DNA from 3 places in the Pseudomonas saponiphila genome. Region 1 is predicted to be linked to each of the others. Evidence: predicted binding sites of a transcription regulator. Region 1 holds the regulator's gene; each other region holds the start of a gene.
The links. The regulator FliA, encoded in region 1, starts transcription of late flagellar genes. The targets are predictions, from matches to a motif close to CTAAAGTTTNNNNNNNNNNNGCCGNTAA.
Positions count from the first base shown of each region.

Region 2: a site for FliA is predicted at 2,026-2,053, ahead of BLV47_RS16545 (methyl-accepting chemotaxis protein). Genes of this name have one in related genera too.
Region 3: a site for FliA is predicted at 1,549-1,576, ahead of BLV47_RS14665 (methyl-accepting chemotaxis protein). Genes of this name have one in related genera too.

Region 1 covers NZ_FNTJ01000002.1:2,243,065-2,246,337, reverse strand. Annotated here, with positions in the region: gene BLV47_RS32230 (chemotaxis protein CheA) at 1-229, opposite strand, end outside; gene BLV47_RS32225 (protein phosphatase CheZ) at 242-1,030, opposite strand; gene BLV47_RS32220 (chemotaxis response regulator CheY) at 1,061-1,432, opposite strand; gene fliA (RNA polymerase sigma factor FliA) at 1,598-2,338, opposite strand; gene fleN (flagellar synthesis regulator FleN) at 2,335-3,165, opposite strand.
Region 2 covers NZ_FNTJ01000001.1:3,580,245-3,583,517, forward strand. Annotated here, with positions in the region: gene BLV47_RS16540 (hypothetical protein) at 19-237, opposite strand; gene BLV47_RS16545 (methyl-accepting chemotaxis protein) at 356-1,978, opposite strand; gene BLV47_RS16550 (TraR/DksA family transcriptional regulator) at 2,272-2,676, opposite strand; gene BLV47_RS16555 (ABC transporter permease) at 3,100-3,273, opposite strand, start outside.
Region 3 covers NZ_FNTJ01000001.1:3,153,626-3,156,898, reverse strand. Annotated here, with positions in the region: gene BLV47_RS14680 (MmcQ/YjbR family DNA-binding protein) at 1-163, shown strand, start outside; gene BLV47_RS14675 (DUF1294 domain-containing protein) at 160-582, opposite strand; gene BLV47_RS14670 (undecaprenyl-diphosphate phosphatase) at 579-1,409, opposite strand; gene BLV47_RS14665 (methyl-accepting chemotaxis protein) at 1,704-3,273, shown strand, end outside.

The sequences.
Region 1 (3,273 bases):
GGATGTCGAAGACGTTCTCGGCAATGTGACAGCACTCCACCAGCTCATTGAGCTGGAGGAAGCCGGCGCCCCCTTTAACAGTGTGAAAACCGCGAAAAATTGCATTGAGCAGGTCCGCATCATCCGGTCGGCTTTCCAGCTCGACCAGTTGTTCGGACAGTTGCTCTAGAATCTCGCCGGCCTCAACCAGGAAATCCTGAAGGATCTCTTCATCGGCGCCGAAGCTCATTAATGGGTGCTCCTAGAATCCAAGGCTGGAAAGCAAATCGTCTACATCGTCCTGACCGGACACAACGTCTTCCCGTTTATCGGCATGAATCTGCGGACCTTCACCCTTGGCGAGATGTTTTTGCGGATCTTTTTCCGCGAGGATCGATTCACGGTCATGTTCGATACCGGCGAAGCGATCGACCTGACTGGCCATCAAGACAAGTTTGAGCAGATTGCTTTCGACTTCCGTGACCAACTGGGTCACACGCTTGATCACCTGACCGGTCAGGTCCTGGTAATCCTGCGCCAGCAGAATGTCGTTGAGGTGGCCGGAAACGGTGCGGGTTTCCTGCTCGCTGCGCGTCAGGAAACTGTCGACCCGGCGCGCCAGTTCGCGAAACTCTTCAGCACCGACCTCGCGCCGCATGAAGCGCCCCCAATCTGCGCTCAAGACCTGGGCTTCAGTGCTCAGGCCATTGACCAGCGGGGTGCTGCTCTCTACCAGGTCCATGGTGCGGTTGGCGGCGGCTTCCGTGAGCCGGACCACATAGGACAGGCGCTCAGTGGCATCCGTGATCTGTGAAACTTCCTCGGCTTGCGGCATGTGCGGGTCAATCTGGAAATTGACGATCGCGCTATGCAGCTCGCGGGTGAGCTTGCCCACTTCCTGATACAGGCCGCGGTCACGGGTCTGATTGAGCTCATGGATCAATTGCACAGCGTCGCCGAACTTGCCCTTTTCCAGGCTCTCGACCAGTTCCAGTGCATGTTTTTTCAGGGTCGACTCAAAGTCGCCCAGTGAAGATTCGTTATGCTCCATAGCTCCCCCGTGGCGGAATGGCTACGTACATCAACCGATGCGTTCGAAGATCTTTTCGATCTTCTCTTTCAACGCCTGAGCCGTGAATGGTTTGACTACATAGCCGTTTACGCCGGCCTGGGCAGCTTCGATGATCTGCTCGCGCTTGGCTTCCGCAGTCACCATCAACACCGGCAGGTGCTTGAGCTTTTCATCGGCACGCACGTGACGCAGCAGGTCGATACCGGTCATGCCTGGCATGTTCCAGTCCGTTACCAGAAAGTCGATGCTCCCGCTGTTGAGTACCGGAATGGCAGTAGTGCCATCGTCGGCCTCGACCGTGTTGGTGAAACCCAGATCACGCAACAGGTTTTTTATGATCCGCCGCATCGTTGAAAAGTCATCAACGATGAGGATTTTCATGTTCTTGTCCAATTCGACCTCCAAGCAGTCTTAAACGCATCCAGCACCTGAACGCGCCATTCAATCAATTCGGCATAACACACAACGACTGCATGGAGCACACACCGCAAGACCGGCGCAGCGCTTGCCTTACCGGTCCCGATCGCAGTGTCCCCACACTGCCTGTCAGCGCGCTCGCCACTCCCCCAAACGCCCCCGCAAACGGGCCGCGCACTGGCTGTGTAACTGGCTGACCCGCGATTCGCTGACCCCCAGGACCTCACCGATTTCCTTGAGATTCAGCTCTTCGTCGTAGTACAGCGCCAACACCAGTCGCTCGCGCTCCGGCAAATTGGCAATCGCATCCGCCAAGGCGGCCTGGAAGCGTTCATCCTCCAGGTCCCGTGACGGCTCGAGATGAGCACTGGCGCCATCCTCATGCAGCCCTTCATGTTCGCCGTCCTGCAACAGGTCGTCGAAACTGAACAGGCGGCTGCCCAAGGTGTCGTTCAAAATCCCGTAATAATCGTCGAGACTCAATTGAAGTTCGGCCGCAACTTCATGATCTTTAGCGTCACGACCGGTTTTAGCTTCAATTGCACGAATGGCATCACTGACCATGCGTGTATTACGGTGCACCGAACGCGGTGCCCAGTCGCCTTTGCGAACCTCGTCGAGCATCGCCCCGCGGATACGGATACCCGCGTAGGTTTCGAAACTCGCCCCCTTGCTCGCGTCGTACTTGGTCGACACTTCGAGCAAACCGATCATCCCGGCCTGAATCAGGTCTTCCACCTGAACACTGGCCGGCAACCGCGCCAGCAGGTGATAGGCAATGCGCTTGACCAGAGGCGCGTAGCGCTCGATCAATTCGTATTGGCTGTCACGCGCCGACTTCTTGTAGAGGTTGTAGCCGCTGGCAGTCATAGCACCGGTCCCGCTGTTTGATGCACCAGGCGCTCGACAAAAAACTCCAGATGCCCGCGAGGGTTCGCCGGCAACGGCCAGGTATCGACTTTTTGCGCGATGGCCTTGAACGCCAATGCACACTTCGAACGAGGAAAGGCTTCATAGACCGCACGCTGCTTTTGCACGGCCTTGCGCACGCTTTCGTCGTAGGGAACTGCGCCGACGTATTGTAAGGCCACGTCCAGAAAGCGATCCGTGACCTTGGTCAATTTTGCAAACAGGTTGCGCCCTTCCTGAGGGCTTTGGGCCATGTTGGCCAGGACCCGGAAACGGTTCATGCCGTAGTCGCGGTTGAGCAACTTGATCAGCGCATAGGCATCGGTGATCGAAGTCGGTTCGTCGCAGACCACCAGCAACACTTCCTGGGCCGCGCGGACGAAACTGACTACCGAGTCACCAATACCCGCAGCGGTGTCGATCACCAGCACATCGAGGTTGTCGCCGATGTCGCTGAAGGCCTGGATCAGGCCGGCGTGCTGGGCCGGACTCAGGTGCACCATGCTCTGGGTGCCGGAGGCGGCCGGGACGATACGGATACCGCCAGGCCCCTGGAGCAGCACATCACGCAGCTCACAGCGCCCTTCGATGACATCCGCCAGGGTGCGCTTGGGTGTCAGGCCCAGCAGGACATCGACGTTGGCCAGTCCCAAGTCGGCATCCAGCAGCAAGACCCGCCGGCCGAGCTCAGCCAGAGCCAGGGACAAGTTCACTGACACATTAGTCTTGCCGACGCCACCCTTGCCGCCGGTCACCGCAATCACCTGTACGGGATGCATGCTGCCCATGTTCTTTCTTTACCTTGTCTTACTTAGACGGGGCCACATAACTGGCTGCGCGTTCACCGTTGGAACAATGCATGGCAGACCATCGATGTAGATACACTGCAATCTTTT
Region 2 (3,273 bases), on a different contig from region 1:
CAGGCGCCCGGCCAGGCTTCAAGCCGAGTACCTGAGCCCCTGGCGCACGCCCTGGACCGTCGCCAGTTGTGCCAGCCACACCTGCCGACACTCCTCGGCCTCGACCCGACTGGCAAACGCGGTGCCACGCTGCTCGCCATTGACCAGCACCACCCAGCACGCCTTGCGCCCCAGGGCCCGCAGCGAAGCGGGAACGCCACTGCCAATCATCACTGCCACATCGACTTTGCTGTGCATGGTGTACCTCGCGGAATTAGTTAGCTCCCTAACGATGTCGAGATACTAATCGCTTCCCGGCCTCTGTAACAGCCCGAATCTGCACAGCAGCATTACCCCGCGAGTAACAATCGGCCCCTCAAGACTTGTGCCGGGGAGCGCTCTGCTCGGGCTTGTAGCCCAGGCGCAGGCCGCCCCAATGCCGCCCCTGAACCATGATCGGCACCGACAGGTCATGCATCAGCTCGCCGGTATCGCGGGTGTAGGTCTGCAGCAACAACGGCTGCTGGTGACTGCCGCAACGGATACCGGTGCGATCGGCGAACTTGCGCTTGCTGCGGTTGTGCAGGTTGTCCACCTGGGGATCACCAGTAAGCGGCTGGGAGAAGATCTTGTTGTGGGTCGGTACGTAGCCTTCCTGGGTGCAGGCGATGGCGAACACCAGGCCGTCGTGGCGCGGCAGCAGGGACTCCTGGATCGCTGGCAGCACCTGGTCGGTGTAGCGGTCGAAACGGGTCTGGTACTTGGGCGGCTGGGTATTGGCGATCAACTGATAGTGGCGGTCGAACAAGTCATCGAGGCTGATGCGGTTCTGCGCCAGGTCGTTCTCGAACTGCTCGGCGATGCGCCGCGCGCCCTCGCGGGCCAGGTCATAGATGCGCTGGTGATAGTCGTCCAGGCCCACCGCCGCCAGACGCTCGCTGATGGTTTCCGCCTGCCCTTCCATCTGCACCGCGGCCTCGGCCAGGCTGCGGGTCTGCTGGTCGCTGACGGCCAGGTCGCTGCGCATCTGCTCCACGGCGTGGAACAGGCTGTCGAGCTGTTCGCGGTTGGTATCGGCGCCCCGGGCGATCTCGCTGACCTGCCCCTCCACCCCGGCCGCCAGGCTCGCAATGTTCTCCAGGTGACGGCCGGTGAGCTCGACCTGCTCGACCCCCAGGTTGAGGTCATCGGACAGCTGGCGGATCTGTTCCACCACGTCGCTGGTGCGCTGCTGGATATCGGCCACCATCACCCCCACCTCGTCGGTGGCCGCGGCGGTGCGCCCGGCCAGCCCACGCACTTCGTCGGCGACCACGGCGAAACCACGCCCGTGCTCCCCGGCCCGGGCCGCCTCGATGGCCGCATTCAGCGCCAGCAGATTGGTCTGGCTGGCGATGGACTGGATCACCAGGGTTACCCGCTGGATCTCTTCGCTGCGCTGGCTCAAAGCTTCGATCAGCTCGCGACTGCCATTGGCGCGCTGGCTCAGGGAGTGCATGCGGCTGATGGACTCGCCCAGCACCGTGCGCCCCTCGGCGCTGCTGGCATGGGCCTCGCTGGCGGCGTCCAGGGCTTGCCGGCTGAGTTGCGAGGTGACCTGTTCAGTCCTGATCATCACCTCGGCATTGCCGACGATGCGCGCCGCCGCGTCGAGCTGGGACTGCAGGCGGTCTGCCAACTGGGTCACCGAATAGGCCACGCCGGCAGCGGACAGCGCATTGTGGGTGGTGCTGTAGGATAGGTCGCGGGTCAGCGCCGACAGCTCATTGTCGGTCGCCACCGGCACCTCGCAGGCCTTGCGCGAGCGCAGCCGGGGTATCCAGATCACCAGCACCGCCAGCGGCAGGCACAGGTACAGCGGCCAGCCGCCCAGGGCCTGACCGGCGAACAGCCCCATCAGCGCCGCGCTCTGCAACGACGGCGACCACCAGCGGGCGGCGGTTTCGGGTGTTGCCAGCGGCTGCGCGGCCGACGCCGCTAGAGATCCATCCCTTGACATCTTTGTCACCCCACATCGTTCTCATTGTTTGCGGCATTAGACGCCTCTAAAAGGCCATTAACCATGGTCCCTTAGTAGGAAGAAGAGTAGCGGCAAGCTACAAGCAGCAAGCGGCATGTGCGAGGCATTATTCAGGGTCTGAAGAGGGGGATGTTGCAGTAGATCAAGGGAAGTGAAGACTGGCGTAGGAGCGCCGGGGACTGGCTCTCGCCCCAGTGCGCAGCGCTGGCACGGCTACGCACTCGGAGGCAAGGATGCACTTGCAGCTTGAAGCTACAAGCTTGCAGCTGCTTTCAAGCCTGACGCTGATGCTTGTCGATCTGCTCGTGGCGTTCTTGGGCTTCGATGCAGTACTTGGTGGTCGGGCTGATCAGCAGGCGCTTGAGGCCGATCGGCTCGCCGCTGTCGTCGCACCAGCCGAAGGTGTCGTCACTGATCCGGCCCAGGGCCTGCTCCAGTTGCGGCAGCATGCGCTGATCGCGATCAATGGCGTTGACCAGCCAGGTGCGCTCTTCTTCGACGGAAGCGGCGTCGGCCGGGTCAGCCGGGGTGTCCAGGCTTTCAATGGCGATCCGGTTCTGTTCGATGCGCTCGTGGGTTTCCACCTTCATGGCTTGCAACAGGTCGCTGAAAAAAGCGTGCTGCTCGGCATTCATGTAGTCATCCGCCGGCATGGCCAGCAACTTTTCCTTGGTCATTGATTTCTCTATAAAAAATACGTGCATTAAGGCGAATTCAAACTGTTTCCGGTTGACCCGTCAGGTCATCAGAAAGGCGCCATACCTTCCAAGCGCCACCCGGCACTCAATTTACGAGGGGCGGCAGTCTAAGGCCGGTTTGAGGGCGCAGCAACTGAAATGACAGCGAATCTGTCCGACAAAGCGCACAAAGCCCGTAATCACGGGCTTTGCTGGCGCTTATCGGAGTACGTTTATAACAAAAAATTCCATAGAGGCGTGCCTGTTAGAAGACAAACGGCAGTACCGGACAGCCAATTCGAGCCTTTTACCCCCTGTTTCACCTCTTGTAGGAGCCGGCTTGCCGGCGAACCGGCCAGCCAGCGTTGCATTCCCTTATGGGCTCCTTTGCGGCCAAGCCAGCGCCGCCGCCAGGCCACTGCCTCAGCGCTTGAGCTTGCGCTTGTTGCGGTACTGGTCGATGACCACCGCCACCACGATGATCAGGCCCTTGATGATGTCCTGGATGTAGGCATCGACGCCGACAAAGGTGAAGCCGCTGGCCATGACCCCGAGGATCAGCGCGCCGATCACCGTGCCGGTAATGCGCCCCACCCC
Region 3 (3,273 bases), on a different contig from region 1:
TCCGGGCATTGCCCCGGCGCCCTATCTGGCGCGGGCGCACTGGATCATCATGCAGACGCCCTACCCCCTGGGTGCCGAGGAACTCCGGGCCCTGCTGCAACGCTCCCATCAACTGGTGGTGGGCAAGTTGCCCAAGCGGGCGCAGGTCGGGCTGCTGCTCTAGAACAGGCTCAGCAGGCTGTTTTCCAGGAACAGCCGGTCGATCCAGTAGACCTGATGCAAGGCCACGATCAGCCAGAACAAGGTCTGATAGGACAGCTTGCGGGTCTTGTGCCGCAACAGTTGCTGGGCCAGCAGGGCCCCAGGCCAGCCGCCGGCCAGTTCCAGGGCATGCAGCACATTCTCCGGAATCCGCCGGCCCTCGGCCCGGGCCTGACGCTTGTCGTGCCAGTAACACAGGAACGTCAGCAGGCTGACCGCGCCGTAGGCCACCAGGGGCACGATCGAGATGCCACGCCACCACAGGGACAACGAACCGGACAACGGCAAGGCGCACAGCAGGACCAGCACCAGCAGCTTGAACCTCAGGTGGCGGATGCGCGCAGCGCCGCCCCGATGCGCTGCGCGGCCGGAGCTCTTCACGACTTGACCGCCGTCCAGTCGACCCAGCCGAACTGCCAGGTCGCCAGGATCAGCAGGCCGAAGGCGACGCGGTACCAGGCGAACGCCGCATAGCTGTGGCTGGCAATGAACTTCAGCAGCCCCTTGACCGCGATCATGGCAAAGATGAAGGCGGTAACGAAGCCGATGGCGAACACCGGAAAGTCGTCGGGCTGGAACAGGTGCCGGTACTTGTAGCCCGAATACACCGCGGCCCCGACCATGGTGGGCATGGCCAGGAAGAACGAAAACTCGGTAGCGGTCTTGCGCGACAGGCCGAACAGCAGGCCGCCGATGATGGTCGAGCCAGAGCGCGAAGTCCCGGGGATCATCGCCAGGCACTGGGCACAGCCGACTTTCAGTGCGTCCTTCCAGGTGATCTCGTCCACGCTTTCGGCGTGCACCCGATGCTCGCGCCGCTCGGCCCAGAGCATGATGATCCCGCCGATCACCAGGGCCGTGGCCACGGTGATGGGATTGAACAGATAGGCGTGGATCAGGTCGGCGAAGATCACCCCCAGCACCACCGCCGGGAAGAAGGCGATCAGCAGGTTGACCGTGAAGCGCTGGGCCTTGGGCTGGCTCGGCAAGCCGATCACTACCTCCAGGATCTTGCGCCGGAACTCCCAGACCACGGCCAGGATCGCGCCCAGCTGAATGATGATGTTGAAGGCCATCGCCCGCTCGCCACCAAAGTCGAGCAGGTCAGCGACAATAATCTGGTGTCCGGTACTGCTGATGGGCAAGAACTCGGTCAGCCCTTCGACAATCCCGAGTATCAATGCCTGTGCGGCGCTCCAAAGATCCATCAATCCCCCATAAGGCAATGCTCCAGGCATGCCTCTTTTTTAAGTAGTCGATTCAAGCAATGCGCTCGGCGCAGGTGAAATTTTCCCGGCCGCAAGTTCAACACAAGCCCATGAAAATTCTGTGAAAAAGGCAGAAAGGTTCAGGTTTTGCGCGAAGACGCCGAAATCCTAGCAGACAGGCGCAAAATACACCGCGATGTTATTGGACTTCCGTAGGGTAGGCGCTCGAAGGCTGGCGTGCTTGGATGCTCACGGCCTTTCATGACAAGTACAAGAACCAGGAGTGACCGGATGATGAATAGCTTGCGCAAGATGTCCATCAGTCAGCGTTTGTGGCTGATCCTGATCGTGGCGGTGCTGACCCTGGTGACCCTGGGCGTGATGATGCTCGGGCAGATTCACGGTGACCTGTACCGGGCCAAGGCGCAGAAAACCCAGCATGTGGTACAGACCGCCGCCGGGGTGCTCAATTATTACCAGGGCCTGGAGGCCGCCGGCAGCCTGAGCCGCGAACAGGCACAGCAACAGGCGCTGCAAGCCATCCGCGGCTTGCGCTACAACCAGAACGACTACTTCTGGATCAACGACCTGACGCCGGTGATGATCATGCACCCGGCCAACCCCAAGCTCGACGGACAGAACCTGGCGGCGGTCAAGGATCCGGACGGCTTCGAGGTGTTCAACGAAATGGTCGCCCTGGCCAAGTCCAAGGGCGCCGGCATGGTGGATTACCGCTGGCCCAAGCCCGGGGCCGAGCAGCCAGTGCAGAAGACTTCCTATATACAGCTGTTCCAGCCCTGGGGCTGGATCATCGGTTCCGGGGTGTACATCGACGACCTGCAGCAGGAGTTCTATGCCCAGGTCCTGCAGGCCTCTTCCATTGGCCTGGTGATCGCCCTGTTGATGACCGTCCTGGTGGTGCTGATCGCGCGCAGCATCGTCAGCCCGCTGCGCGAGACGGTGCATGCCATGGCCAACATCGCCAGCGGTGAAAGCGACTTGACCCGGAGCCTGGATACCCACGGCCAGGACGAGGTCACCGAGCTGGCCCGGCACTTCAATGGCTTCACCGCCAAGCTGCGCGGGGTGGTCACCCAGTTGCAGTCCAGCGCTGCGGCCCTGGAGCAGTCATCCAGCGAACTGGGCAGCAACGCCAGCGAGGCCCAGGAACGCAGTCAGCAGCAGTCCCAGCAGATGGAGCAGGTGGCCGCGGCCATCAGCCAGGTCACCAGCGGCGTGCAGGATGTGGCCAGGAACGCCGAGCACGCGGCCAGCGAAGTGCGCGAAGCCGAAGCCCAGGCCCAGCAGGGCCAGCTGAACATCGACGGCAGCCTGCAACAGATCGATCAGTTATCCGCGACCATTGACCAGGCCGTGGAAGTGATCCGTACCCTGGCGACGGAAAGCACCCAGATCGGCACCGTGCTGGAGGTGATCCGCTCGATTGCCGAGCAGACCAACCTGCTGGCCCTGAATGCCGCCATCGAAGCCGCCCGGGCCGGGGAACAGGGCCGGGGGTTTGCCGTGGTGGCCGACGAAGTGCGCCTGCTGGCGCAGCGCACCCAGCAGTCCACCGCGGAAATCCAGGGCATGATCGAACGCCTGCAGAGTCACTCCGAGGCCGCGGTCAGGGTCATCGGCGACAGCAGCCGGGCCTCGCAGTCGACCATCGAGCAGGCCGGGCTGGCCGGCACCAGCCTCAACGCCATCGGCCAGGCGCTGCGCACCCTCAACGGCCTGAATGCCTCGATCGCCAGCGCCACCCTGCAACAGGCCCATGTGGTGGAGGACATCAACCACAACGTCGGGCAGGCGGCGGGCCTGTCCCAGGGCACGGCACTGGCCGCCCAGCACTCCAGCGCCG